DNA from 4 places in the Kitasatospora sp. NPDC057692 genome. Region 1 is predicted to be linked to each of the others. Evidence: riboswitches for the same ligand, from Rfam matches in the RefSeq annotation. Region 1 holds a riboswitch; each other region holds the start of a gene.

Region 1 (7,105 bases):
AGTCGGCGAGGACCGTGAGCGGGTCGACCCCGCGGTGGTCGGCCTCGAACAGGATCTGGAAGGCTCGCGTGCGGGCCTTGGTGCGTGCGGACGACACGGACTTACTTCACCCGGCCGAGGTAGCTGCCGTCGCGGGTGTCGACCTTGACCTTCTCGCCGGTGGTGATGAAGAGCGGCACCTGGATCTCGGCGCCGGTCTCCAGCTTCGCCGGCTTGGTGCCACCGGTGGAGCGGTCGCCCTGGACGCCCGGCTCGGTCTCGGCGATGACGAGCTCGACCGCGGCCGGGAGCTCGATGTAGAGCACCGAGCCCTCGTTCACGGCGACGAGCGCGTCGAAGCCCTCCAGCAGGTACTTGGCGGCGTCGCCCACGACGGCCGGCTCGATGGCCAGCTGGTCGTAGGTGTCCATGTCCATGAACACGAAGTTCTCGCCGTCCTTGTACGAGAACTGCATGGTGCGCTTGTCGACGTTGGCGGTCTCGACCTTGGTGCCCGCGTTGAAGGTCTTGTCGACGACCTTGCCCGTCAGGACCTCCTTGAGCTTGGTACGCACGAAGGCCGGGCCCTTGCCGGGCTTGACGTGCTGGAACTCGACGACGGACCAGAGCTTGCCGCCCTCCAGCTTGAGGACCATGCCGTTCTTGAGATCGTTCGTGGAAGCCACGGGCGCACTTACTCCTGGATATAGCTGTCAAGGAACCAAGGGGTCGCGTCCTGCGGCACAGCCGTGTCACAGGGCGAGGAGCTCCTTGGTGGTGATGGTGAGCAGCTCGGGCCCGCCCTCATCCAAGGGGCGCACGACGAGCGTGTCCTCGATCCGGACCCCGCCCCGCCCCGGGAGGTGGACCCCCGGGCCGACGGTGACCGGTACGCGGCTGTCCAGTTTACCCATGTCCGTGGGGCCGAGGCGCGGGGCCTCCCGGATCTCCAGGCCGATGCCGTGGCCGACCGGGTGCGGCGAGGCCTCGGTGTGACCGGCCGCCCCGAGGATCTCCCGCGCGGCCCGGTCGGGCACGCACTGCTCCACCCCCGGCCCGAGCGCCTCCCGCCCGGCCCGCTGGGCACGGAACACCAGCCGGTGCAGTTCGACCTGCCAGGGCGCCGGGGCCGCGCCGATCACGAAGGTCCGGGCGGTGGACACCCCGTAGCCGCGGTACTGCGCGCCGAGCACCACGGTCAGGAAGTCGCCCTCCTCCACCCGCCGGTCGGTGGGCTGGTGGGCCGGCTGGCCGGAGTGCGAGCCGGTGCCGACCGAGACCGGGAAGGCCGCCCGGTCCGCGCCGTGGTCGATCATCCGGCGCTCCAGCTCCATCGCCAGGTGCCGCTCGGTGCGGCCCACCAGGATCGACTCCAGCAGCTCGCCGAGCGCCTGGTCGGCGATCTCCGCGGCGATCCGCAGGTCGGCGATCTCGTGCTCGTCCTTGACCACCCGCAGCCGCTCCACCGCCTGGCCGACGTCCGCCAGCCGCACCCCCTCGGCCAGCCCGGCCACCGCCCGGTGCCGGGTGACCGTCAGGTCGTGCTCCTCCACCGCCAGCCCGGCCACCCCCAGCCGCGCCGCCGCCGCGGCCGCCGCCAGCGCGGTGTCCGACCCGGCCGCCACCGGCAGCCGGGTGACGTCGGGCGCGATCAGGTGCTCGCCGGTGTCGTCCGGCGGCAGGTCGTCCGGCAGCGCCAGCAGCACCCGGTCCCGGGTCAGCAGCAGGGTCGCCCCGCACGGCGGGCACCCGGTCAGGTACCGCACGTTCGCCGCGCGGGTGACCAGCGCCGCGTCGGCCCCGGACGCACCGCAGTGCTCCCGCAACCGCTCCCGGCGGCCCGCGTACGCATCAGCCATGCGTCGAGCCTACGAACCCCTCCCCCGATCCGCCCGCCGAACGCCCCCACCCGGGCCGCCCCGCGGCGGCTACCGTTCGCCGTCCGCGGCCTTCGGGCTCCACTTCCGCTCCACCCCGGCCAGCCGCCAGTACGCGATGGCCGCGGCCCAGACCACCACGAAGAGGCCGACGATCGCATAGCCGACGTTGTCCAGCGAGATGTCCGCGATCCAGCCGGTCACCGGGTCGGTGAGGTCCAGCTTCTCGTGCAGCACGCCGACCAGCTCGATGGTGCCGATCAGGAAGGCCACCGCGATGGACAGGCCGGTGATGGTCAGGTTGTAGTACACCTTGCGGACCGGGTTGGAGAACGCCCACTGGTAGGCGAAGTTCATGAAGGTGCCGTCCAGCGTGTCGAACAGGCTCATCCCGGCCGCGAACAGCAGCGGCAGGCAGACGATCGCGTACCACGGCAGACCGGAGGCGGCGCCCGAGCCGGCCATCACCATCAGCGTGACCTCGGTGGCGGTGTCGAAGCCCAGGCCCAGCACCATCCCGACCGGGAACATCTGCCCGGGCCGGGTGATCGAGCGGGTCGCCCGGTTCAGCACCCGGGCCATCAGGCCGCGGGAGTCCAGGTGCGCCTCCAGCTCGGACTCGTCGAACTTCCCGGCCCGCATCGAGCGGAACACCCTGAGGATGCCGAACAGCGCCGCCAGGTTGAGCGCGCCGATCAGGTAGAGGAAGGCGCCGGAGGCCGAGGTGCCGACCAGGCCCAGCCACTGGTGGGTGGTCGACTCGTCGTCCATCAGCGTGTTGGCCAGCTGCGCGCCGCCCGCCACCAGGGCGGCCATCAGCACCACCATCGAGGAGTGCCCGAGCGCGAACCAGAAGCCCACCGAGACCGGGCGCTTGCCGTCCGCCATCAGCTTGCGGGTGGTGTTGTCGATCACCGCGATGTGGTCGGCGTCGAAGGCGTGCCGCATGCCGAGGGTGTACGCGGTGATGCCCAGGCCCACCCCGAAGACCTGGGTGCCGACCTCGTACTCCTCCGGTGCGACCAGGAAGATCAGGGTGCCGAACGCCACCAGGTGCATGGCGAGGATCACGCCCATCAGGCCGGCGGTGCGCAGGGTGTCCTCGCGGCGCCAGCGGAAGGCCGGCAGGGCGGCGGGCGGCGCCGCGGCCGCGGCGGTCGTGGCGGTTTCGGGCAGGGTCATCTGCGGATCACGCTCCAGCACCTCGTGGAATGACGTCGTGAGATGCCGCGGCCGGTCTCCTGGCTGACGGGGCTCCCGTACCCGCCTTCCCAAGCGCGCGAGGCGCCCAGTGGCGTCGTGGGTACGGACACTTCCCCCCGATCACAGTGGCGAGGGCCGCTCCGGACTGGGACCCCTGAGGGTCCGTCACCGGTCTTCCCGAGCACCACGGCGGGGAACACCGTAGGGGGCCCGGGAGGACACTTGCAAGACTGCGCACCTACGCAGGTGTTCGGGATCACACTCCTCCGCCTGCCAGAATGAGCCGTATGCATCTCGTACCGGCCGACCGTGCGGGCCACCGCACCATCGACGGCCACCGGGTCTGCGAGGCCATCGCCGCGATCGGCGACACCGCCCACGTTCGCTCCTGGGCCGACCGCTTCGCCCTCCTCGCCGACCCCGGCAGGCTCGCCCTCCTGCTCGCCCTGCACCGCACCGGCCCGCTCGCCGTCACCGACCTCGCCGTCGCCACCGGCATGCGCGACCCCGCCGTCTCCCAGGCCCTGCGCCTGCTCCGCACCGCCGGCGCGGTGGCCGGCGAAAAGGAGGGCCGCATCGTCCGCTACCGACTCGTGGACGCCACCCTCCGCCCCCTCCTCGACCAGTGCGCCGCCCCCACCCCCACCGCCGCAGCCGGCTGACCCCCAGCGACACCCCGCCTGCGGGCGAGCCGGCCCCGCTCACCGCCCCCGCAGCTCCCGCAGCCGGGCGCGGTTGCGGTCGGCCAGGGCCGGGTCGCCCAGCTCCTCCGCCAGTTCGACGAGCAGCACCCGCGCCGCCTCCTCCTTCTTCGGCTGGCCCAGCTCCCGCGCCCGCGCGGCGCTCAGCTCCGCCGCGCCGACCGCCGCCGCCGGCCGCTGCAGCGCCCGTTCCGCCCGGGCCTCGACCAGTGGCAGCCGCATCAGCATCGGGGCGTCGCCCTCCCGCCCGGCCACCGCGGTCGCCTCCCCGAGCACGGCCAGCCCCTCCTCCGCCCGTCCGGCGGCCAGGAGGGCCTGGGCGAGGTTGTAGCTCTGCACCACCTCGCCGTGCGGGTCTCCCTCGTTGGCCTGCCGGGCCAGGGTGAACAGCTCCACGGCCCGCTCCGGCCGTCCGTCAGCCAGGCAGAGCAGGCCGTCGGTCTCCCACAGCACACCGGCCAGCCGGGGCTCGTCCACCTCCGCCAGTACGGCGGTCGCGGCCGCCAACTGCTCGGCGGCGAGCGGGTACTCCGCACGCTCGTAGTAGGCGCGCCCGAGCTGGTTGCGCATCCGGATCACGGCGTCCGGCCGGTTGTCCCACCGGGCCGCCTCGATGCCGAGCAGATGACTCTCCACCCAGTCGCCGTAGTGCTTTCGCCCGTGGTAGAGCGGCCAGAGCGACTCGCACAGCCGCCACACCTCGCCGTGCCATCGCTGCTCGGCCGCGGTCCGGACGGCGCCCAGCAGGTTGGCCCGCTCGCTCTGCAGCCACTCCAGCGCGTCCGTTCCCGACCCGAACCCCGGCAGCGCCGCCGCGTCCGGGCCCTCCTGGAGCCGGAAGCGGTCGCCGATCGCACGGTCGGCCAGCGCCGCGCGGCCGCGGTAGTAGCCGACGATCCGGGCCAGCAGCTCCAGCCGGTCGGGCTGCTCGCGGACCGCCCCGGCGGCATGCAGCCGGACCAGGTCGTGGGCGCGGTACCGCCGCTCCGGCCCGTCCTCCGCCACGTCGTCCACCAGGTGCGCCGAGCGCAGGTCCGCCAGACCGTCCGCAGCCCGCGGCACCCCCACCGCCTCGGCCAGCTCGACCGAGACCAGCGGCCCGGGACCGACCCCCAACAGCCGGTAGAACGCACGGGTGTGCTCGGGCAGCTGCCGGTGGACGCTGTCCAGGACGTCCCCGACCGCACCCTCCTCGTTACTCAGGGACGACAACCTGCGCTCCTTGTCTGTCAGTTCGGTCAGCACCTGCTCCACCCGCAGGTCCTCGCGGTCGAGCAGCCGGAACCCCGCGGCGTTCAGGGCCAGCGGCAGGCCGCCGCAGAACTCGACCAGTCGTGCCAGCTCCGCGTCCGTCCCCCGGTCCGGGCCCAGCCAGCCCCGGACCAGCTCGCTCCCGGCGTCGGCCGAGAGTGGGTCGAGGCGCGCCACCTCGGCGCCGTCCAGGGCCAGCCCCGGCAGTCGGCGCCGGCCGGCGGCCACCAGCAGCCCGGTCGCGGGCAGCAGCGCCCGGACCTCGGCGGCGTGCTCGACGTTGTCCAGGAAGACCAGGACCCGGTGCCCGGCGGCCGTCGCGCTCCGGAACGCCGCCGCCCGCTCGGCCGGGCCGTCCGGTACGTACGGGAGCCCGAATCCGCGCAGGAAGCCGCCGAGCACCTCGCCGAGGTCCACCCCTCCGAGGTGCCGGTGGGCGGCGAGGTCCGCGTAGAGCTGGCCGCCCGGGAACTGCGCCGCCGACCGGGCCGCGAACTGGGCGACGAGCTCGGTCTTGCCGACGCCGCCGAGCCCGGTGAACGCCACGACGACCGGCCGGGCGTCGTCCAGTCGGTCCAGCGCCGCGTCCAGACGGGCGAACTCGCTCTCCCGGTTGACGAAGGCCCGGCGCGGGCCGCGGATCTGGCGCGGCACGGCGGGTCCGGACGCCGACATCACGACCGTGCCGGCCTGCACCACCATGCCGTGAACCGTGCCCGACACGGTGTTGACCGTCCGGTGCCCGTCCGTCATCCGCGCGTCCCCTCCGCCCCGGCCGGCTGCAGGGCCCCAGCCTACGGCCGAATCTGAGCCGGAATCAGGTGGCGGCGCGGGCCGGTTGGCAGGTGGGGCACCAGAAGAGGTTGCGGGAGGCGTGCTCCTCGGTGCGGACGTCGGTGGCGCAGATCAGGCAGGGCAGGCCGGCGCGGCGGTAGACGTAGACCTCGCCGCCGTGGTCGTCGACGCGCGGGGGGCGGTTCATCGCCTCGGGGGTGTGCTCGGGGCGGACGGTGTCGATGCGGCCTGCGCCGGCGCCCTCGCGCATCAGGGCGACCAGGTCGGCCCAGATCGCGTCCCACTCGGCGCGGCGCAGCGAGCGGCCGGGCAGCTGGGGGTCGATTCCGTGCCGGAACAGCACCTCGGCCCGGTAGACGTTGCCGACGCCGGCCAGCACCTTCTGGTCCATCAGCAGGGCCGCGATCGTCGTCCGGCTGCCGGTGATCCGCCGCCAGGCGGCGTCCGGGTCGGCGTCGGCGCGCAGCGGGTCGGGGCCGAGGCGGGCGGCGACGGCGGCCTTCTCGGCGTCGGTGATCAGCGCGCAGGTGTTGGGGCCGCGCAGGTCGGCGTAGTGCTCGTCGTTCTCCAGCCGCAGCCGGACCAGGCCGACCGGCTCGGGCACCGCGCCGCCCGCGGTGTCGCCGAAGGTGAAGCCGCCGTACAGGCCGAGGTGGACGTGCACCCAGGCGTCCTCGCCGAAGCCGAGGAAGAGGTGCTTGCCGGTGGCCTCGGCCGCGACCAGCTCCCGCCCGTCGATCAGCTTGGCGCCGTCCGCGAAACGGCCCTGCGGGCTGCTGGCGCGGACCGGCCGGCCGCCGAAGGCGCGGTGGTTCTCGGCGGCGAGGCGGTGGATGATGTGGCCTTCCGGCACGGGCGCGGCTCCCCCCGGTGGTTCGTTCAGGACCCGTCCATCATCGCAGCCGGCACCGACAGTCCGGCCGGGCCGGCGGAGCCGCTCAGCGCACCGGGATGCCCATCAGCCGGGCCAGGATCACCCGGTCGAGCTCGGCGGCGGTGGCGGCCACGTCGAGGTGGGAGTTGTCGATGATCGGCAGCCCGGAGTTGTACCAGCCGGCCATCCGGCCGTGGATCCGGGCCACCTCCTCGTCGCCGAGCCGGCGGTTGCCGCTGCGCCGGGCGTTGCGGCCGAGCACCGAGTCCAGGCTGGGCAGCAGCACCACCGGGATCATGCCGGGGCCGATGTGGCGCTTCCAGCCGCCGAGGCCGATGGCCGGGCGGTCGGGGAAGACGGCGTCGTCGATGATGCAGGAGATGCCGTTGGCGAGGTAGTTGCGGCAGGCGAAGCCGCATGTCCGG
Region 2 (7,105 bases), on a different contig from region 1:
ACCGCGGTGACGCTGCTGCTGATCGGCTCGATGTGCGACCTGTTCGACGGACTGGTGGCACGCAAGCTGCGCTCCTCCGCGCTCGGGGCCGAGCTCGACAACCTGGCCGACCTGATCAGCTTCGGCATCGCGCCGGCCTACTTCGTCGCGGTCTGGGGCATGGTCTCGCCCGGCTCCAACAGCCGCCTTTCGGCCCTGATCGCGCTGACCGTGCTGCTCGCGGTGGTCCTGCGGCTCGCCCGCTTCTCCGCCGTGAAGATGCGGCCCGGGGTCTTCCAGGGCATGCCCTGCCCGATGGGCGCCATGACGGTGATCGCCATCGTGCTGCTCGACCCGCCGTTCCTGCCCGGTCTGCTCGCCATCTTCGGCGCGGCGTACCTGATGGTCAGCCGGATCGAGTACCCCAAGCCGCAGGGCCTGCTGGCCACCGCGACGCTCTGCTGGATCGTCGTCTCGATCGGCTGCCTGGCGGCCTGGGCGACCGGCCTGCCGGGCGGCGACAACCTGCTGCACATCGGCGCGTTCGCGCAGATCGCGCTCGCCGCGATGGCGCCGCTGCTGGTCATCCGCCGCAAGGTGGGCCAGAAGGTCGGCGACGTCCGGGCCCGCCGCGCGGAGTCGCGGATCGGCTGACGCCCCTCCCGGGCATGCGGAAGGGCCCGGCTCCCCTCGGGGGGCCGGGCCCTTCCGCATGTGCGCTCCGGCCCGGCTACGCGCCGCCGCGGTGGACGCTGAAGGCCGAGCGGCGGGCCGCCCGGGCCACGCCCGGGTCCGGGTGCACGCCGGAGACGGCGGTCAGCACCGAGGCCGCACGCGGGTGCCCGGACTGCCGGGCCCGGGCGAACAGCCGCACCGGGTCGCCGGCCGAGGCGCCCTCGACGTGGCCGACCAGCAGTTCCGTTTCCCCGTGGTCGAGCACGGCCGCGGCGGTGTCCACCCAGAGCCAGGCGGCGTCCTCCGCGCCCAGCACATCGGCCGGGGAGACCCCCTCGTCCGAGCGCTCGGCCAGCCAGAGCAGCGCGTAGGGGCGCAGCACCGGCTCGTCGACGGCGGCCCGGACGGCCTGCTCGGCGGTCACGCCGGCCACCCGCAGCGCCTCGAAGGCCAGGCCGCGCACCAGGGCGTCCTCGCCCTGCGCGGCCTCCAGCAGCTCGGCCACCGCCCGGTCGGCCGGGCGGGCGGCCAGCCAGGCCCGGTACTCGGCGCGGGCCGGGCCGGGCGAGTAGTCGGCGCAGGCGCTCAGCAGCTCCAGCGCGCTCTGCTCGATGTGGCCGGCGGCGGTCTGCGCGACGGTGCAGATCTCCTCCAGCTTGGCCCGCACCGCCCAGTTCCCGAGCGGGGAGAGCTCGGCCGCGTTGTCCCGGCGCGCCAGCGCGCCGACGGCGGCCAGGCCGTCCAGCATCCAGTCCAGGACGGCGGCGACGTCGGCCGGCGAGGCCGGGGTGTCGATCTGCGGCTCGCGGCAGGTGCCGCGGACCGCGGAGACCGCGGAGGCCGCGTGCGGGACGGGCGAGAGGCCGAAGGCGCCCTCGCCGCCGCCGACCCGGCGCTCGTCCAGGCCGCGCCGGAGCAGCTCCAGCAGCTCGACGTCGGCCACCGGGCCGTCCACCAGGTGGAGGAAGGAGAGCAGCTGCGGCGCCTGGTCGACGGCCTGCCCGGCGAGCACCGCGAAGACGCCCCGCAGAGCGGCGGGCGGGACCGGGGCGAGCAGCGTCCAGGCGTCGAACAGCGCCGACCAGCCGCGGACCACCGCCTCGTCGTCGTGCTCCCAGGCGTGCAGGCGCCAGCCGGGGCCGGCGCCGCCGTCCCTGGCCTCGACCAGGCCGACCAGCAGGGCCTGGCCCCACGCCTTGGCGGCGGCGCCCACCGTCATGGCGAGCGCGAGGCCGGCGGCGCGGGCGTCGTCGGGGAGCAGCTCGCCGCGCTTGTCGACCTCGTCGAGCTCGCCGGCCCAACGGGCGATCCGGACGGCGTCGACCAGCATGCGGCGGGCCAGCGGGGCGAGCTCGGCAGGAGCGGGGAAGCCCTCCGGCACGGGGACCCGGCCACGTCCGGGTGCGGGGGCGGGGCCTCGTCGGCGGGGTACGCCCGGGGCCCCCGGCCTCGCGCCGGCGGGGCGGTGGGCCGTTCCGGGGAGACGGGTCACCGTCGCACCGGTACCGATCGTCGGCGGGAGCGGGGCATCACGGTCGCGCGGATTCCGAGACGTCACGTCGAGCAGTCTTCCCCTTGTACCGGCCATCTGTCACATCCGGTTGTCCGCGCGGGGCGGGAGGGGGGCGTGGGGGCTCGACAAGATCGGGCAACAGAGGCCAAACCGACTGGCTTGATCTCTATGGCGAGTCCATGCCAGACGGAACCGGTGTGCCGCGGAATTCCGCGCGAGGGGGGGCTGGAAGGCGATCAGCAGAACGGAGTGAGCCAGCGGCGGAGGGTCTCGGCGTAGCGGTCCGGGGCGGTGTTCCACAGGGCCGCGTGGTCACCGCCGGGGAAGGCCTGGAGGTTGACGACGTCCGGGCGGCGGTCGGCGAGGCGCCGGGCGGCGGCGAACGGGGCCACCGGGTCGTCGGGCCCGTGCAGCACCAGGGTGGGCACCCGCAGGTCGGTGCCCTCGGCGAGGCGGGCGAAGTCGGCCAGATCCACGCCGGTGCGGCCCTGGGCGGCGAGCGCGCCGAGTTCGGCGCTCGCGCCCCGGAAGCCGGACCGGGCGGCGCCCCGGCGGGCGGTGGCCGGCCAGTCCAGCACCGGGGAGTCCAGGACCAGACTGCTGATCGAGGAGGCGAGGTCCGAGCGGGCGGCGGTGTGCAGGGCCATCGTGGCGCCGAGCGACCACCCGTAGAGGACGACCCGGCCCGCGCCGCCCTCCAGGGCGGTGCGCACCGCGGCCTCGACGTCCCGCCACTCCGTCTCGCCGAAGTGGCCGAGGCCGTCCGGGGACGGGGGCGCGCCGGCGTCCCCGCGGTAGGTGACGGCGAGCGCGGGCAGGCCGAGGCGCCGCAGCTCGGGAAGGACCGGCAGGACCTGCCCGCGGTCGGCGTCGGGCCCGTGCACCAGGACCACCCAGGTGCCGCGCTTGCCGTCCAGCCGCCAGGCGGGCATCGCGCCCAGCTCGCCCTCGACGGCCGTCTCGGCGAACGGCAGGCCGAGCGCCGAGGCCGGGTCGCCGAGGTGCACCCGGGGGGTGAAGCGGACCTCGGTCCCGGGGGTGAGGGTGCCGCGGTCGGCGCGCACCAGGCGGCGGGTGACGCCCTGGTCGTCGCGGCGCAGGACCTCCTCGACCACCGCGTGGCCGTCCTCGCCCCACTCGACGGCCCAGCGGCCCGGGCGCTCGCTCACCGCGGTGCGGGTGAAGGCGACCTGCCCCGCGCCGAGGCCGCGGACGACGACCGGGCCGGTCCAGTCGCGGGCGTCCCCGGTCGGACGGACCATCCGCTCGGACGCCTTGCGGCCGATCAGCAGGACGGCGGCCCCGGTGCCGACGGCGGCGGCCGCCACGGTGGCCGCGATTCCCCAACGCATACTCGCTCCCCGGTGCTCGGTCTCTGGCTGCTTCGGGGTCTGGCCGCTCGGTGTTCCGGACCCACCCCTCAGTCCACTCGCGCGGACGGGGGGAAGCCAGTAGGACACGGCCGTACGGGTTGTTCCGGGAGGAAGGTCACACCGGCGGGACGGGACGGCGCGGCATGTGACCAACGCCCCGGACGGCGTCGGTTGACTCCCGGTTCGGGCCCGTGATGGGATCCTTCAGCCATACGGAGGCATGCAGAGGAAGCCGGTGCGAGTCCGGCGCGGTCCCGCCACTGTCACCGGGGAGCACGACCGGAACACGCCACGGCGGGCCGTCAGAAGCCGCTGGAAGGCCCGGATCGCGCGTCCGACCCGGAAGCCAGGAGACTCTCGCCCCCCGTTCGTCGATCCAGGGCGCGGACCCTGAGTGAGGACACGCACGCGATGCTGCGCCCTGCCGTGCGCCCGCCGAGCCGGGCCGTCGCCTTCGGCGCGGGCGCCGTCGCCGGCTACCTGGCCGACGCCCGCTTCGGCGACCCGCGCCGCGGCCACCCGGTGGCCGGCTTCGGCTCCGCCGCCGCCCGGCTGGAGCGCCTGCTGTGGCGCGACCACCGCGCCGCCGGCGCCGCCTTCACCGCCCTCGCCGTGGGCACCGTCGCGGCCGGCGCGCTGGCCGCCGACCGGCTGCTGGCCCGCCGTCCGCTCGGCCGGGCCGCCCTCGCCGCCGCCGCGACCTGGACGGTGCTCGGCGGCACCTCGCTGACCCGGGAGGCCCGCACCATCGGCGGTTCGCTCGCGGCGGGCGATCTGACGGCGGCCCGGGAACGGCTGCCGCACCTGTGCGGACGCGACCCGAGCGCGCTGGACGAGCGGCAGCTGGCCCGCGCCGTCGTCGAGTCGGTGGCCGAGAACACCGCCGACGCCGTGGTCAACGCCCTGGTCTGGGGCGGCCTGGCGGGCACGCCCGGCCTGCTGGCGTTCCGCGCGGTGAACACCCTGGACGCGATGGTCGGTCACCGCTCGCCCCGCTACGCCCGGTTCGGCTGGGCCTCGGCGCGGCTGGACGACGTCGCGGGCTGGCCGGGCGCGCGGCTGACCGCGCTGCTGACGGTGGCCGCCGCCGCCGAGCCGCGCACCGCCTGGCGGATCTGGCGCCGCGACGGCTCCGCCCACCCCAGCCCGAACGCCGGCCAGGCCGAGTCGGCCTTCGCGGGCGCGGTGGGCGTGCGGCTCGGCGGGACGCTGCGGTACGGCGAGCGGGTGGAGCACCGGCCCGAGCTGGGCGGGGAGCTGCGACCGGTGCGCGTGGACGACATCGAGCGGGCCTGTGTGCTCTCCCGGCGGGTGAGCGCGCTGGCCCTGGGTACGACGGTCGCCGGGCACCTGCTGCTCCGGGCGGCCCTGGTGAGGAAGCGGAGGAGTGGGTCATGAGCAAGGCGCTGCTGGTCGCCGGGACGACCTCGGACGCCGGCAAGAGCGTGGTCACCGCGGGCATCTGCCGCTGGCTGGCCCGGCAGGGTGTCGCGGTCGCGCCGTTCAAGGCGCAGAACATGTCGCTGAACTCCTTCGTCACCGCCGACGGCGCCGAGATCGGCCGCGCGCAGGCGATGCAGGCGCAGGCCGCCCGGGTGGAGCCGGAGGCGGCGATGAACCCGGTGCTGCTCAAGCCCGGCGCGGACGGCCGCAGCCAGGTGGTGCTGCTGGGCCGCCCGGTCGCCGAGGTCGGCGCGCTGGACTACCGCGAGCGCAAGCCGGTGCTGCTGGAACGCGCCCTGGAGTGCCTGGCGGACCTGCGCGGCCGCTTCGACGTGGTGGTCTGCGAGGGCGCGGGATCGCCCGCCGAGATCAACCTGCGCGACCGCGACATCGCCAACATGGGCCTGGCCACCGCCGCCGGACTGCCGGTCGTGGTGGTCGGGGACATCGACCGCGGCGGCGTGTTCGCGGCGATGTACGGGACGCTGGCGCTGCTGTCGGCGGAGGACCAGCGGCACGTGGCGGGCTGGTTCGTCAACAAGTTCCGCGGCGACGCGCGGCTGCTCGCGCCGGGCCTGGAGATGCTGCGCGAGCTGACCGGCCGCCCGGTGCTCGGCACCCTGCCGATGCTGCCGGACCTCTGGCTGGACGCCGAGGACTCGCTCGACCTGTCCACCGTCGTCGACCGGACCGCGGCGCGCGGCCCGTTCGGCGCGGACGTGCTGCGGGTGGCCGTGCTGCGCTTCCCCCGGCTGTCCAACTTCACCGACCTGGACGCGCTCGCCCAGGAGCCCGGCGTGCTGGTCCGCTGGGCCACCCGGCCGGAGGAGCTGGCCGACGCCGACCTCGTCGTGCTGCCCGGCACCCGGGCCACCGTCGCGGACCTCGCCTGGCTGCGCGAGCGCGGCCTGGAACCGGTGCTGAAGGCGCGGGCGGCGGCCGGGCGGCCGCTGCTCGGCGTCTGCGGCGGCTACCAGATGCTGGCCCGCTCGATCGTGGACGAGGTCGAGTCGAAGGCGGGCGCGGTGGACGGGCTCGGGCTGTTGCCGACCCGGGTGCGGTTCGGCGCCGCGAAGGTGCTCGGCCGGCCGGTCGGCGAGGCCTACGGCGAGCGGGTCGAGGGGTACGAGATCCACCACGGCGTGGTGGCCGTCGAGGGCGGGGAACCGTTCCTGGACGGCTGCCGGGTGGGCCAGGTGTGGGGGACCACCTGGCACGGCGCGCTGGAGAACGACGGCTTCCGGCGCGCGCTGCTGCGCGAGGTCGCGCAGGCCGCCGGGCGGGCGTTCGTGCCCGCGCCGGACACCTCGTTCGCCGCCGCGCGGGAGGCCCGGCTGGACCGGCTGGGCGCGCTGATCGAGGAGCACGCGGACACCGACGCGTTGTGGAAGCTGATCGAGGGCGGGGTGCCGGCGGCCGGATCGCTGCCGTTCCTGGCGCCCGGAGCCCCTGGGGAGCATGCATGAGTGACGTCCGATACCCGTTCACGGCCATCGTGGGCATGGCCGACCTGCGGCTCGGCCTGCTGCTGAACGCCGTCTCGCCCGCGGTCGGCGGGGTGCTGGTGCGCGGCGAGAAGGGCACCGCCAAGTCGACCATGGTGCGCGCGCTGGCCGGGCTGCTGCCGTCCATCGCGACCGTCGACGGCTGCCGCTTCGCCTGCGACCCGGCGGCGCCGGACCCGCAGTGCCCGGACGGCGCGCACGACGGCGGGACGGCCTCGCGGCGCCCGGCCGAGCTGGTCGAGCTGCCGGTCGGCGTGTCCGAGGACCGGATCGTCGGCTCGCTGGACCTGGAGCGGGCGCTCGCCGAGGGCGTCAAGGCGTACGAGCCGGGCCTGCTCGCCCGGGCGCACCGCGGCGTGCTCTACATCGACGAGGTCAACCTGCTCCAGGACCACGTGGTGGACCTGCTGCTGGACGCCGCCGCGATGGGCCGCTCCTACGTCGAGCGCGAGGGCGTGTCGGTGCGGCACGCGGCGCGCTTCCTGCTGGTCGGCACGATGAACCCGGAGGAGGGCGAGCTGCGGCCGCAGCTGCTCGACCGGTTCGGCCTGACGGTGGAGATCGCCGCGACCCGGGAGCCCGCGGAGCGCGCCGAGGTGGTGCGCCGCCGGCTCGGC
Region 3 (7,105 bases), on a different contig from region 1:
GTCACGACCGCACCGTGGGCGAGGTGGAAGAGCTGAGTGTCCGGACGGACCAGCGACGCCTCGGAATCGGCCGGGTCCTCCTGCTGGACGGGCTGCGGAGCCTTCGCGAGCAGGGTGCAACGACCGCCCGGCTGGTCACGGGCACGGCAAACCCGCACCGGCCCTACGACCTTTACGAGAGTGTGGGGTTCCGGCGGCAGAACGAGTACATCCGTTACCGCAAGCCGCTCGCTTGATCACCGGCCATGGGGCTGTCCGGTCAGGCCACAGCCTTCGAGACGCCGGAGGCCACCGCACGGCCGACCGGAACCGCGGTCCGCTATGCCGGAAGGGCCATCACCATGCCGAAGGCCGGGAAGCCCCGGACGGCGAGGGCGGACGGTGTGCAGGTCGTCGTCCTGTCCCCGGAGCAGTACGACGGGCTGGAGGCCAACCGGCGCCGGCTCGGAGGCCTGCAGACCCCGGTCGCCCGGATGAAGCCGGAGCTGCGCCGAGGGCACAGGCTGCTGAGCGAGGTGGACCAGCTGCCGGTGGAGCTTCCCGCCGACCTGCTCGCGGACTTGGAGGATCGGATGGATCCGGGTCGCGGGCCCTCCGGTCTGCTCGGCGGCACCCGGCGCGGCACTGCAGGCCGGCGCCGCGTCATCCGGAGGCTCCGACGCGCCCGGGGAGTGACGCCGCGTGGCCTCGCCGGCCGAGCCGGAGCGGCTGGGACTGCGTTGACCGCCGTGAGAGCTGTCGCACGTGGTACAGGACCGGACGGCGGTCTCTGTGCGTGCTTCACCGAGCCGTAGGTGGGTCGCCGCGGGCCTGGAACGGGGTTCACCCCGCTCCCGCTCCCGCCCCCCCCCGTTCCCGTGCCGGTGACCGTGATCAGCCGTGGTGGTCCGTCTTCTCCCTCCGGTGGCGGGGAAGCCGGTGGGACTCCACCGGCCGTCCGCCGATGACGTGCTCGGTGACGATGCGGCCTGCGGCAGCCGGATCGATCCCGCCGTACCAGACGTCGTCGGGCTGCACGCTGACGACGGGGGCCTGGTTGCAGGGGAACTGGCACCCCGTCTGGGTCACGAGCACGTCGTCGTCGCTGAGGCCCTGCTCGGCCAGCATGTGTACCAGGGCGCGCAGTCCCTCCTCCGCGCCCTTGGCCGCGCAGCGCGGGCCGCGGCACACCAGCACCTGGTGCCGGTGGCCGGGGACGTCCTCCCAGGCCGCCGACGTGAGACCGGGCTCCGCGCCGGTGATGGCCTTCGTCACCCCGGCCACCGTGGCGACCGCGTCGGGCGAGTCGGCGAGGCGGGTCGCGACGAGGAGTTCGGGCCGGTGGCCGGCGCGCTCGCGCCACCAGTGCGCGGCGATCCGCCGCAGCCAGGAGTGGGCGGGGCCGGAGGCCGTGAGGCGGACGCCGATCACGACCACGGTCCCGGTGCCCGCGTCGGCCAGCCTGGTCAGCTCGGCCGACAGGGAGGGGTCCGCCTGCTGAAGGAACGCGATCGAGGCCCGGTGCGAGGCCGTTGTCCGGAGGAGTTCGTCACGGCGGACGGCCTCCGCGACCGACATGCCGACCAGGAGCACGGCGCTGCGGCGGGCGGGGGCTTCCGGGGTGGGAAAGGTCATGGCGTCGTCCTTTCGTGGAGCAGTCCGTTCCACCGGATGTGCGGTCGGTCGTGCCGGGGGTGGCGTTCCACGGTGGCGTCGACGCCGTAGACCTGAGCGATCATGGGCGAGGTGAGCACCTGGGAGGCGGGCCCGTGGGCGACCAGTCGGCCGTGGAGCAGGACGGCGATGTCGTCGCAGTAGGCGGCGGCGAGTTCGAGGTCGTGCAGTGCGGCCACCGTGGTGATGCCCGGTCGGCGTACGGTGTCGAGGAAGCCGAGCTGGTGGCGCAGGTCGAGGTGGTTGGTGGGCTCGTCGAGCAGCAGCACGCCGGGCTCCTGCACCAGCGCCCGTGCGAGCTGGACGCGTTGGCGCTCGCCGCCCGACAGCGTCGGCCAGGACCGGCCGAGCAGGTGTCCGACGTCGGCCGCCGCGACGGCTTCGGCGAACACGGACCGCTCGTGGGCGTCGGCGGCGGTGCTCGCCGGAACGGGCCAGCGGCCGCGGTGCGGGGTGCGGCCGAGGTCGATGACCTGACGGACCGACAGCGAAAGCCGGGTGTCCGCCTGTTGCTCCATGAAGGCCACCTGGCGTGCTCGTCGGCGGGCCGTGAGCGTGTGGAGATCCTCTCCGTCCAGGAGGACCCGCCCGGCGCTGGGCCGGGTCAGTCCGGCGACCGTGCGCAGCAGGGTGGTCTTCCCGGCGCCGTTGGGCCCGAGCAGGCCCGTGACCCGGCCCGGGGCGAACGCGAGCGAGACCGCGTCCAGCAGGGTGGCTCCGCCGATGCGCACCCGAAGTCCCTCGGCACGGAGCTCGACGGGGCGCGTCGCCGTCACTGTCCGCTCCCGTCGGCCCGCCCCTGGCGCCACAGCAGCCAGGCGAAGAACGGTGCTCCGAGCCCGGCCGTGACGACGCCGACCGGGATCTCCCGGTCGGGGAGGACCGAGCGGGCCGCGATGTCGCTGCCCACCAGGAGGGTCGCGCCCATCAGCGCCGACACGGGCAGCAGGACGGCGTGGCGCGGGCCGCAGGCGAGGCGGACCAGATGCGGTACGACCAGGCCGAGGAACCCGATGACGCCGGTGTGGGCGACCAGGCAGGCGGTCACCAGTGCGGCGGTGGCGACGAGGACCCAGCGGGTGCGCTCGACGTGGACACCGAGGGAGCGGGCTGCGGTCTCGCCGAAGGCGAAGGCGTCCAGGTCGCGGGCCGAGGAGGCCAGGACCGTGACCCCGATCAGTGCGACTGCGGTCAGGAGGACGGCGGTGGGCCACCGCACGCCGGCGACCGAGCCGAGCGTCCACTCCATGACACCGCGCGCCGCGTTGCGGTCCCCGAGGACCAGTACGGCGAAGGAGGTGTAGGCCCCGCACATCTGGCCCACGGCGATGCCCGCCAGCACGGTCCGGGTGGTCGGCAGCGTCCGGGTGCGGGCGGCGGCCAGGGCCAGCACGACGACGGCGGCGAGCAGGGCGCCGGCGAAGGCCGCCGTCGCCACCGCGGCGGTGCCCACGGCGCCGGACACGCCGACGCCGAGGACGATCACGGTGACGGCGCCGGCGGCGGCCCCGTCCGAGATCCCGAGCAGGAAGGGGTCGGCCAGGTCGTTGCCGGTCAGGGTCTGCAGCACGGCGCCGCAGACCGCGAGGCCGGCGCCGGTGGCAGCCGCTCCCAGCACCCGGGGCAGCCGCAACTGCCAGACGATCTGGTCGTCCAGCAGCGTCACCTGCGGGTCGCCCAGCCCGAGACGGCGCACCACGACCTCGACCACCGTCCGGACCGGCTCGTGCTGCGAGCCCACGGCCAGACCGAGGAGCACGGTGGTCAGGAGCAGGGCCCCGGCGACGGCCAGAGCCCCCGCCGTGCGGCCCGGACCAGCGGGCCGCACGGCGGGGCGCGGTGCGGCGGTCATGAACCCTGGCGCAGTCGGCCCAGTTCCGCCGACACCCGGGCGGCGCCGTCGGCGAGCAGCACACCGGGGGTCGACTCCGAGAACGGCACCACCACGAAGGCCTTGCGCTGCACGGCGGTGAGCCTGCTCAGCACCGGGTCGCCCTGCAGGTAGTCGATCTTGGACTGGGCGGTGTCCCAGTCGGCGTCGGCCAGCACGATGGCGTCCGGGTCCGCGGCGACGACCTTCTCCCAGCTCACGTTCTGCCAGGCGCCGGGGAGGTCCGCGAAGACGTTGCGGGCACCCACGGCGTCGAGCACGAGCTGAGGCCCGCCGTGGCCGGCGCCGACGTACGGCGCCTTGGTGTCCGAGTCGAACCACAGGACCTTCAGGTCCTTGCCCGTTGCCGTCGCCGTGAACCCCGCCAGTTGGTCCTCCTGCTGCCGCTGAATCGCGGCGGCCCGTTCCGGTACGCCGAACACCTTGGCGACGTCGTTCAGTTCGCCCCACATCGCCTGCCACGTGGTCGGCGGTACCTGACTCTTGTCCGAGCAGCCGAATGGGGACAGGTAGGACGCGATGCCCTGGCCACGCAGTTCCTCCCGGGTGCCCGCGACCTTCTCGGAGTACGCGCTGGAGTAGGAGGCGTAGAGGAAGTCGGGACGGGCCGTGAGGAGCTTCTCCTTCGTCGGGTACTCCTTGGAGAGCACCGGGACGGAGTCGTAGGCCGCCTTCCACTTCTCCGGGACGGCGTTGTCGAGATAGGCCGTGCCGGCCATCCGGGACTCCAGGCCGAGGGCCAGGGCCACCTCGGTGGCACCCTGGTTGAGCGTCACCATCCGCTCGGGCGGCGCGCCGACCGTCACGGTGGTCCCGCAGTTGGCCACACCGAGCGGCTCGGCACTTCCGGCCTTCGCGGTGGGCGCGACGGGCGCGGGGGCGCCCGTGCAAGCGCCGAGCGCGCCGGTGAACAGGACGGCCGCGAACGCCCGCCCGGCACGTACCGGACCTGCGGGACGCGCGGAACGTGTGGATCGAAACGGGTACGGCAAAGCGCTGGGCACGTGTTCTCCAAAACCCTCGTGGAACATGTCGCGCCGTGGCCGGTCTCCTGGCTTCCGCATCGACGCACCGCAGCCGACCTTCCCGGGCGGCTCTTCGAGCCGGCCCAGTGGCCCTGACCGCTGGGGAAGCCGGTCAGCGAGGGCCGCGGCACTCCGCGGCAACAGTGGCGAGGGCCGCACCGGACTCAGACCGGTTTCCCGAACACCATGGCGATTGCAAGGTATCAGGCGTGTTCAGGTCGGTGTTGGTCGGCACCTGGGCGGATCGTTGGTACCGGGCGAGTACAGGGCCCACCTCTTCGCACCGTCCGGCCCCTGCAAGCGGGCGGCCCACCGGCCCGGGCCGAGCAGGCGCCATCCGGTGCAGACGACCGGCCGCCACCGGCCGCCGCGGCGTGCCCACACCGCCCGGCAGGTCCGGTCGGACCGTGCGCTGGGGCGGCAGTCCGGCCGACTGCGGACAGAGGACCTGGGCGTCCTTCCAGTCCGTCGCCCAGATCGGAACCGGCGAGGCCAGGGGTCTGAAGCCGGTCCGGAACCCGATGGAGGCCGGCTACCGGGCTGACACCACCCGGAGAAGGTGCGGCGCCGCCGCGTCACCTGCGAACCGGGCCTGATCACCGTGGCGATCAGCCCGGTCCTCCCGGCCCGGTGCCCGCGTGAAGGGGCGCTGGAGCCGAGGTTCCGTCGAGGCCGGACCGTCGGCGGCGCGGGTGATCGTGGCAGGTGTCGCGTTCGACATGGCTCGGCGGTGAACGTTTGTCTACCTACCGTGTGCCCTATGACAACCTCGGACGACGTTCCCCAGGCCATCGCCCCACGGCCCGCCCGCCCACCGCGCGCAGCGCCCGTCGGTGACGGGCCCGCGCTTCCGACGCCCAGCGGCTGGTTCTGCCTCGCCCTTTCCCGCGAACTGCGCCCGGGCGCCGTGCTGACCCGGCGATTCGCGACCGAGGACGTCGTCCTCTACCGCACCCGCCGCGGCGAGGTCCGCGCCACCCGCCCCTACTGCCCTCACATGGGTGCTCACCTCGGCTTCGGCGGCACGGTCGAGGGCGACACGCTGGTCTGCCCGTTCCACCGCTTCGCGTTCGGGGCCGACGGCGCCTGCGTCAGCGACCCTGACGGCGTGCCGCTGCGCACCCGGCTGGAACACCTCCCGGTCCTCGAACGCAACGGCTTCCTCCACGTCTGGCACGGCCACGACGACGCCCCGCCGAGCTGGGAGCTGCCCGCCCTGCCCGGCCCGGAGGTGCGGCCCACGGCGCACTGGGCGGTCGAGGTGGACACCCACCCGCAGGAGGTGATGGAGAACGTCGCCGACTACCGGCACCTCGGCACGCTCCACCGGCTGATGGTGCGCCAGGTGACACCGCCGGCCCCGGAAGGGCCGTACCTGCGGACGAACCTGCGCTCCACCGCGGGCCGGATCCCGGTCTTCGGCGGGCTCTCCTGGGAGAAGTCGACGCTGATGGCGGGGCTCGGGTGGACGCTCACCCAGCTCGAACTGCCGCGCTTCGGCCTGGCCGTCCACCTCTGGGGCCTGCCCACCCCGACCGGCCCCTGGCGCACGGTGCTGCGGGTCGCGGCGGCCTGCGAGGTCACCGACCCGGGCCGGGTACCGGGTCTGGATCTCCCGGCCGCCCGCGCGGCACTGACCAGGGCCGTCGCCCGCTCCACGCTGCGGATGACGGCCAGGGTCATCCTCCAGGACGTCCCGATCTGGAACCACAAGCGCTACGAGCCCCGGCCCCGGCTCGCCGCCGGCGACCAGTCCGTCGGCATCTACCGGCACTGGGCCCGCCAGTTCTACCCGCCCGGCGCGAACTGACCGGCCCAGCAGGCACATTGGCCTGCAGCCGTGCGGTGCCGCAGGACCAGCGCGTTCGCAGGCATCCCGGTCCGCGGCGGCGCCTCTGGGGCGGGCCAGGGGTGGGACCGATCGCCCCCGGCCGGGTGGTCAGGGCTCGGCCGGGTGGGCGGACCGGTCGGGGGCGGTGCCGGGGCGGAGGTGTTCGGGAGGCGGGGTGGTGCCGGCCTGGCTCCAGCCGCCGTCGGCGTAGAGGACGTGGCCGGTGACGTAGCGGGCGGCGTCGGAGGCGAGGAAGAGCAGGGGGCCGAGGACGTCGTCGGGGTCGGCGGCGCGGCCGAGCGGGACCATGCGGCCCCAGGTCGTCGCGTAGTCCGGGTCGTCCCGCAGGGTGCGTTCGACGACGGTGGGACCGGGGGCGACGGCGTTGACCCGGACGCCGTGCGGGGCGAATTCCACGGCGAGCTGGCGGGTGAGCGCGTTGACGGCGGCCTTGCTGGTGCCGTAGGCGGCGAGTTGGGGGATGGCGAGGGCGGCGGTGTTGCTGGAGACGTTGACGATGCTGCCGCGCCGGTGGTCCTTCATCCGCCGGTAGGCCTCGATGCAACTGAAGAAGGTGGCACGGACGTTGACGGCGAAGACGGAGTCCCACTCGGCGGTTCCGACGGCGAGCACGTCGGGGGTCCAGCCGGTGAAGCCGGCGTTGTTGACGACCAGGTCGAGCGGCCCGTCGAGTTCGTCGACGGC
Region 4 (7,105 bases), on a different contig from region 1:
ATCCCGGCCAGCAGGCCCCGCCCGGCGCCCGGCCGCTCCGCCCGCTTCGGCGCGGCCCCGGCGGGCAGCGCCGCGTGGCCGGCGGTGACCAGCGTGAACAGCGCCGTGACGGCGAGGAAGAGGTAGCCGGGCGAGGAGAGCACGAACGGCCCGGCGATCAGCGGCCCCAGCGCCATGCCCGCGTTGAGGGCGGCGTTGCCCGCCGACAGGAAGGCCGGCCGGCGCGCGTCGTCGACGCCCCGCACCAGGTACGCCTTGTTGGCGGGCAGGTACAGCGCGGCGCCGCAGCAGGTCAGTACGAGCGCGCCGACCGCCAGCGGCGGCCAGCGCAGCGCGAGCAGCAGGCCGACGAAGCCGGCCGTGCGGACGGTGAGCGCCCACAGCATGGTGCGCCGCAGCCCGATCCGCTCGGCCAGCGCACCGCCCGCGATCCCGCCGGAGAACTGCACCAGGGAGGCGGCCGCCAGGACGACGCCGACCGTGCCGAGGCCCATGCCGAGCCGCTCGTGCAGGAAGACCGACATGAACGGCAGCACCATGAAGCTGCCGAACGGGATCAGGAACGAGCTGAGCAGCAGGAACCGCAGCGGCCCGTCGAGCGTGCCGAGCGCGGCCCGCAGCCCCGTCGGGCCGGCGGTCCGGTCAGCGACCATCGGCCCCGCCGTCCCCGGCCTCTCCCTCGCCCACTCCCCCGTCCTCTCCCCCGGCCGCGGGCGGTGCGACCGGCTCGGTGAGCACCCGCAGGGCGTTGGCGGCGGCGACCGCGTGGTGGGTGGCCAGCTCGGCGGTCTCGCCCTCCGCGTAGACGATGCCCGCGTAGCCGCGGCTGTCGGCCAGGTGCTCGACCACATCGCCCGTCGACCTGACCGGGTACCAGGCGGGCGATCCCGGCAGGTCGGCCAGCCGTTCCAGGCCGGCGACGCCGGTGAACACCCCGGGCGCGGCCGGGTAGCCGAGGACGAAGGCGACGGCGGGGCCGCCGGGTGGTTCGGCGTCCATCAGGGCGGGGCGGCGGCCGAGCGCGGCCTCGACCAGCGCCTCGTACACGTTGACGCCGAGCGCCCGGCACAGGCCCTCGCCGACCAGCGCGCCGCCGATCCGCGGGTTGATCTCGACGAGCTCCGGGCCGTCGGCGGTCAGCACGAACTCCACGTGCGCGAAGCGGTCGGTGTAGCCGACGGCGGCGAGGACGTCGCCCAGCCACCGCTCCAGCGCGGCCCGGCGCGGCTCCGGGAACGCCACCGGGAACGCCGTGATCTCCTCCCGGAAGTACGGCTCGGGGGACATCAGCCGGCTGGAGACGCCCAGCAGCCTGGTCCGGCCGTCCCAGCCGAGCGTCTCGGCGCTGTACACCGGACCGGCGAAGTACGGTTCGGCGAACAGCCGGCCGCGGAACTCCCGCCCGGCGGCCTCGGCGAGGACGGCGTCCAGCTCCGCCGGGTCGCGCACCAGCCAGACGTTCTGGCTGCCGGTGCCCGCGGTGTCCTTGAGGACGGCGGGCAGGCCGGGCTCCTTGAGGAGGGCCTCCGCCGCCTCCGCGCCGGACCCGGTGACCGGTACCGCCCGGCCGCGGGTCAGCCCGGCCTCGTACAGCCGGCGGCGCACCGCCGACTTGTCGCGGGTCAGCCGCAGCACGGCCGGGTCGAGACCGGGCAGGCCGAGCCGTTCGGCGAGTTCGGCGGCGACCAGCGTCCAGGTGTCGGTGGAGCTGATCAGGCCGCGCGGCCGGGGGGAGCGCTCCAGCAGCGCGGTGAGCCCGTCCACGTCGAAGGTGTCGGTCTGCACGACGTCCAGCGCGCCGGCCGGCAGCCGCTCCAACTCGTAGGTGTAGTAGGAGGGGTCGCGGGTGAGCAGGGTCAGCCGCTCGCCGAGCGCGTCGGCGGCCCGCACCAGGTGGCCGAGGCCGAAGGTGAGCGATTCCAGGCAGACGATGCTCATGCCGCCCGCTCCTCGCGCTGCGGCGGGCACGCGGTGCGCCGCCAGGCCATCGTGGACCAGGGCATGGACATCTCCTCGGGGGCGGAGACCTCGACCGGCTTCAGCCCGGCCGGGTCGGGGGCCTCGGTGTGCCGGGCGAAGACGCGCTCGACGTAGCGGTGACCGGTGTCGGCGCCGATCACCAGGTGCAGCCGGTCGGGGTGGCGGCGCGCCTCGTAGGCCGCGGCCAGGTAGCCGGCGCCGGTGGACAGCCCGGCGAAGACGGCGTGGTCGCGCAGCAGGGCGACGGTGCCCGCCATGGCGTGGGTGAAGTCCAGCCAGTGGATGCCGTCGTAGAGGTGGTGGCGGACGTTGTCGAAGACGATGGAGGAGCCGATCCCGGCGATGATCGCCTCCGGGTCGTGGTGCCCCTGGCTGCCGAAGGTGACGCTGCCGAAGGGCTGCACTCCGACCAGCCGCACCGAGGGGTCGGAGGCGCGCAGCCGGGTCGCCACCCCTCCGGTCGAGGCGCCGGAGCCGACGCCGCCGACCACGGTCAGCGCGGCGCCGGGGAAGGCGGCGGTGATCCGGTCGGCGACCTCGTGGTAGCCGAGGTAGTGGACGTCGTCGTGGTACTGCCGCATCCAGTGCCAGTCCGGGTGTTCGGCGAGCAGCTCGCGCACCCGCCGCACCCGCAGCTCCTGGTCCAGCTTGAGGTCGCGGGACGGCACGACCTGCTCCACGGTGGCGCCGAGGATCTCCAGCTGGGCGCGGGTGGTGGCGTCGACGGTGGTGGACGCGACGATGTGGCAGCGCATGCGGTGCCGGTGGCAGGCGAGCGCCAGCGCGTAGGCGTAGATGCCGCTGGAGCTGTCCACCAGGGTCTGCCCCGGGCGGACGGTGCCGCGCTCCAGCAGGTGGCGGACGGCGGCGAGCGCCGAGTAGATCTTCATCGACTCGAACCGGACCAGCACGAGGCCGTCGGTGAGCCGGACGAGATCGGGGACCTTCAGGGCGTCGGCGATGTGGGGGTGGATCACCTGTAGCCTCCTTGGGCGAAGGAACACTGGTGGCCGAGCGAGTGGAAGAACGCGGACAGGTCCGACTTGAGCGCGGCGTCGGGGCGTCCGGGAAGCAGGTAGCCGATCAGGCAGCCGGTGTGGGCGACGAAGATCCCGTCGGCGCCGAACTCCTCGCGGTGGGCGAGCAGCGCGTCGAACGTCGCTTTGGGGAGCACCTGTTGGGAGAGCGCGGCGCTGGCCGTGGCCGTCCGCGCGACGGCGGCCGGGTCGCCCGCGGCGAAGCCCTTCAACAGGTCGGCCAGGCAGCGCCGGTACTCCTCGCCGTGCCGCCGGTAGTGCCCGAGCAGCAGGTCGGTGACGGCGGCGGTGTCCACCGTCCCGGGCTCGGTGATGTACGCGGTGTGGAAGCCGATGCCGGTGCCCAGCCGCCGCACCACCCGGTGCCGGCCGCTCAGGTGCAGGGCGAACTCGTCGAGGAAGACGCTGTCGGCCCGTTCGATCTCGCGCAGCACGGCCAGCACCACCCCGGTGTCGTACGGCAGCGCGAAGATCCGGAACAGGCAGCGCAGCGTCGCCACGATGTCGGCGGTCGAACTCGCCATGCCCACACCGACGGTGAGCTCGGAGTGCACACACCAGCGGCCCGGCGGCAGGGTCAGCCCGAAGCGCTCCAGGAACAGCCGGGCCGCCGTCGCGGCCTTCGCCCCGAGCGGCAGCGGGTCCGGCGGCTCCGTCCCCGGGGTGAAGTGCACCCAGGAGTGGCGGTCGACGGGGAACGACACCACCGCGATGTCGGGGCGGGAACCGGCGCGCAGCGGTCCCTGGTAGAGCTCGCCCAGGGTGCCGTGGCAGACACCGGAGAGCGTGCCGCCCGGCGGCGGGGCGGGCCGGGCCCCTCCGGTGGGGGTCACCATCGCGCCGCCCGGGCCCGCTGGGGGCGGGCCGGTGGGCGCCCGGTGCGGGCGGGCGGGAATCGCGCGGTCACGGACACGTCCTCCTCCTCGTTCCGAGCCCCGCGTCATGACCCGGAGGAGGAGGACACGGCGTGTCGTCGCACGCCGCGCAGCCGTCCGTACCGCCGACCCAGTCCACGAGGTCACCGTGTACAGCCCGCACGTGGGGGTGCGGGCGCAGCGGCAGGTCTTCGGACTCGCGGGCCGGTGCGCCGAGGGATCGGCGCACACCTACCGGCCGTCGCTTCCCGGGCCGGCGCGGAGCCGGGCCCAGTGCTGTTGACGGCTTTCGTTCCCACTCACCGCTGCGGGACAGTCCCGGTTTCCCACCGGGTTCCCTCTTGCGTCGCGCCGCCGAAGTCCGGTCGGTCGGGAGGCGCGAACCGGCTGCGGACATGAGCATACGGGGGCTCGCGCTCCGGTGGCAGGGCGCGTGCCGACGGTTGTCCGAATGCGATCGGTCCGCGGGCCGGGCCGTCGGGGCGCGGCACCGGAAGGGCCTCGGTCCACGAGCCACTCTGGCCGGATACGGGCTCGGCAAGGCTGCGCCCCTCGGCCACACTGGTGCGTCCCACCGCCCGCCGCGCACCGCCACCGGTGTGCCGCCGTTCCGGAAGGTCCACGATGCTGCCTGAGACGACGCCGGGGGACGACGGTCCGGACGCCCCGCCCGCCGCCGGGAGGCGGCCCGCCGAACGCGTCGCCCTCCGCGCCGACCTGCGGGCCGCGCTGCCCGACGCGAGCGCGGCGGTCGGCGTCACCGCGGCGGTGTTCGTGCTGCTGTACGTCCGGATGGACGCGGGCACCTCGGCGACGGTGGCGATCATGCCGTTCATGGACGACGCGCGCACGTACTGGATGTACCTGCTGAGCCAGGCGTTCGGCTGGTCGGGGCTGCTGTGGGCCTGGGGGACGGTGGTGCTCGGGCTGCTGCTGTCCGGTCCGCGGCCCGGCCGGCTGCCGGTCGCCCGGCAGACCCTGGAGCGCTGGCACCGCACGACGAGCCTGACCACGACGGCCCTGATGTTCGCGCACGCGCTGCTGTTCGCCGCCGAACTCGTGCGCTACGAGGCCGAGTCGGCGTGGGGCGACCGGCTCTGGTCGGGGTTCGCCGACAGCTTCGTGCCCGGCTGGTACGACTCCGGCACCGGCCGGACCGCCATCCCGCTCGGGCAGGGCGCGCTCTACCTGGCCGTGCCGCTCGGCCTGCTGTTCTACGTGCGGCACCGGATCGGGCCGAACACCTGGCGCCGGCTGCACCGCTTCGTGGTCGTGGTCTACGTGCTGAGCGTCTGGCACACCCTGCTCTACGGGACCAACGTGTGGTTCGGCGAGTGGCCGCGCACGGTCCTGTGGCTGCTGCAAGTCCCGCTCGCCGTCCTGCTGTTGGCCCGGCTGCTGCGACCGGCCCGGCGGGCCGAGCGGCTGGGTGCGCCGGGCCGGGACGGGGCCCGGTCGCTGCCGGGCTGGGCGGTGCGGGCGCTCGGACGGGTGGCGGTGGCGGCCGTGGTGGTCGGCCTGATCGCGGTGGCGGCGTCCGGTCACGACGGCGGGCGGGCGCGTCCGCCGGCACCGCCGGCCTCGAACGGGCAGACCGCCGGCACCGGGTGAGCCGCCGCCCGGGCGGGTGCCGCCGTCCGGACGGGAGGCCGGTCCGGGGCGGGGTCGGCGGGCCCCGCGCCGGTACCGGTGGCACGGCCCCCGGCGACGGCGCGGCAGACGGTGACGGCGGAGAGGGAGCGCCGGCCGCTGCCGGTCGGACCGCAACCGGCCGGGTCGCGGAGGAGCGCAGCTATCGTCAGAACCGCCGAACGGCCCCGCAGCCGAGACCACGGAGGCACCCGGACATGACCGACACCGAACGGCCGAGCTTCCTCCTGGTCCACGGGGCATGGCACGGCGCCTGGTGCTGGGACGCGGTGCGCACCGCACTGGACGCCGACGGATGGCGTTCCCACACCGTCGACCTGCCCAGCGCCGGCCCGCAGGCCGACCCGCACGGCGGCAGCGACCGGGCGGGCATGCGGGACGACGCGCGGACCATCCGGGACAGCCTGCGGCGCATCGACGGCCCGGTGGTCGTGGTCGCCCACTCCTACGGCGGCGTCCCCACCACCGAGGTGATCGCGGACGCCGCCAACGTCACCGGAGCCGTGTACCTCGCCGCCTTCCAACTCGACGTCGGCGAGAGCGTGTTCAGCTTCCTCGGCACACCGGTGCCGAACGACGGCACAGGACTGACCCCACCCGACCCGGACGCCCGGCAGGTACTCTTCGCCGACGTGCCCCGGGCCGACGCCGAGCACGCCGTGGCCCGGCTGCGCCCGCAGACCGTCCGCTCCTTCACGGAGCCGGTGACCACGGCCGGCTGGCGCACCGTGCCCTCCAGCTACATCGTCTGCGACCACGACCGCGCGCTCGCACCCTCCCGGCAGCACGAACTCGCCACCCGGGCGCACTCCGTGCACCGGCTGCCGAGCAGCCACTCGCCGTTCCTCTCGATGCCCCGGCGACTCGCCGCCCTCCTGGCCCGGACGGCCGCCGCCGGCTAGCCCGGCCGGCGCCGGTCGACGACGGGGCCGGTCGACGACGGGGTCGGTGCGGGGCCGGTCGACGACGCGGTGCGGGCGCGCGGGCCGCACCGGAGGCCCGCCACGGCCACCAGGAGCAACCGGGGTGACACCGGTGGTGATCAAGCGGTTCGCATGCGACTCTCCGAGGTGGAGGTGTCACCATGACCAAGAGCCGCCGGGACATCAACTCGCTCACCCCGGCCCAGCTGGACGACTACGTGCACGCGCTCGGAATCCTGCGGGCGCGCTCGGCCGCGAACCCGGACGACCCGACCGGATACGACTTCCAGGCCGCCCTGCACAACGACATGCTCGTCGGCCCCTGCGAGCACGGCAGCGACCTCTTCCTGCCGTGGCACCGCTCGCACCTGTACCACTTCGAGAAGCTGCTCCAGGAGTCCGACCCGCCCCGGACGGCCGACGTCACGCTGCCCTACTGGGACTGGCTGCACCCGCAGGCGGTCGGGAAGTTCCCGCCCGCCTTCGCCCAGCCCGGCCTCGCCGCCGGCCGCAACGAGCAGCCCGTGGACCTCCCGCCCGACACCCTGGAGATCGTGACGCAGGAGACCGACCAGGGCGCGTTCGGCGGCTTCCCGACGTCCCATCCGGACGCCGACGTCGGGCGCCTGGAGGTCGGCCC

Evidence for each region. A riboswitch is a leader RNA that binds a small molecule or an ion and turns the genes downstream of it on or off. The one in region 1 is predicted to bind cobalamin.
Region 2: linked by a shared signal. The riboswitch ahead of ACFVFS_RS09225 (cobalamin biosynthesis protein) and the one ahead of ACFVFS_RS31925 (HoxN/HupN/NixA family nickel/cobalt transporter) in region 1 are both predicted to bind cobalamin.
Region 3: linked by a shared signal. The riboswitch ahead of ACFVFS_RS18905 (ABC transporter substrate-binding protein) and the one ahead of ACFVFS_RS31925 (HoxN/HupN/NixA family nickel/cobalt transporter) in region 1 are both predicted to bind cobalamin.
Region 4: linked by a shared signal. The riboswitch ahead of ACFVFS_RS23625 (hypothetical protein) and the one ahead of ACFVFS_RS31925 (HoxN/HupN/NixA family nickel/cobalt transporter) in region 1 are both predicted to bind cobalamin.

The regions. Positions count from the first base shown of each region.
Region 1 is NZ_JBHVIV010000077.1:8,725-15,829, forward strand. Features, by position in the region: gene nusB (transcription antitermination factor NusB) at 1-97, opposite strand, end outside; gene efp (elongation factor P) at 102-665, opposite strand; gene ACFVFS_RS31920 (M24 family metallopeptidase) at 732-1,838, opposite strand; gene ACFVFS_RS31925 (HoxN/HupN/NixA family nickel/cobalt transporter) at 1,908-3,038, opposite strand; cobalamin riboswitch at 3,070-3,263, opposite strand; gene ACFVFS_RS31930 (ArsR/SmtB family transcription factor) at 3,347-3,721, shown strand; gene ACFVFS_RS31935 (hypothetical protein) at 3,761-5,764, opposite strand; gene ACFVFS_RS31940 (Fpg/Nei family DNA glycosylase) at 5,829-6,659, opposite strand; gene ACFVFS_RS31945 (AAA family ATPase) at 6,745-7,105, opposite strand, start outside.
Region 2 is NZ_JBHVIV010000011.1:6,544-13,648, forward strand. Features, by position in the region: gene ACFVFS_RS09210 (CDP-alcohol phosphatidyltransferase family protein) at 1-633, shown strand, start outside; gene ACFVFS_RS09215 (hypothetical protein) at 710-2,035, opposite strand; gene ACFVFS_RS09220 (alpha/beta hydrolase family protein) at 2,404-3,519, opposite strand; cobalamin riboswitch at 3,739-3,899, shown strand; gene ACFVFS_RS09225 (cobalamin biosynthesis protein) at 3,952-4,938, shown strand; gene ACFVFS_RS09230 (cobyric acid synthase) at 4,935-6,449, shown strand; gene ACFVFS_RS09235 (putative cobaltochelatase) at 6,446-7,105, shown strand, end outside.
Region 3 is NZ_JBHVIV010000030.1:38,493-45,597, forward strand. Features, by position in the region: gene ACFVFS_RS18885 (GNAT family N-acetyltransferase) at 1-236, shown strand, start outside; gene ACFVFS_RS18890 (ferredoxin) at 874-1,614, opposite strand; gene ACFVFS_RS18895 (ABC transporter ATP-binding protein) at 1,611-2,384, opposite strand; gene ACFVFS_RS18900 (FecCD family ABC transporter permease) at 2,426-3,505, opposite strand; gene ACFVFS_RS18905 (ABC transporter substrate-binding protein) at 3,502-4,371, opposite strand; cobalamin riboswitch at 4,568-4,773, opposite strand; gene ACFVFS_RS18910 (Rieske 2Fe-2S domain-containing protein) at 5,330-6,379, shown strand; gene ACFVFS_RS18915 (SDR family NAD(P)-dependent oxidoreductase) at 6,509-7,105, opposite strand, start outside.
Region 4 is NZ_JBHVIV010000044.1:24,204-31,308, reverse strand. Features, by position in the region: gene ACFVFS_RS23640 (MFS transporter) at 1-653, opposite strand, end outside; gene ACFVFS_RS23635 (ATP-grasp domain-containing protein) at 643-1,938, opposite strand; gene ACFVFS_RS23630 (cysteine synthase family protein) at 1,935-2,957, opposite strand; gene ACFVFS_RS23625 (hypothetical protein) at 2,954-3,853, opposite strand; cobalamin riboswitch at 4,078-4,235, opposite strand; gene ACFVFS_RS23620 (ferric reductase-like transmembrane domain-containing protein) at 4,517-5,503, shown strand; gene ACFVFS_RS23615 (alpha/beta fold hydrolase) at 5,740-6,444, shown strand; gene ACFVFS_RS23610 (tyrosinase family protein) at 6,627-7,105, shown strand, end outside.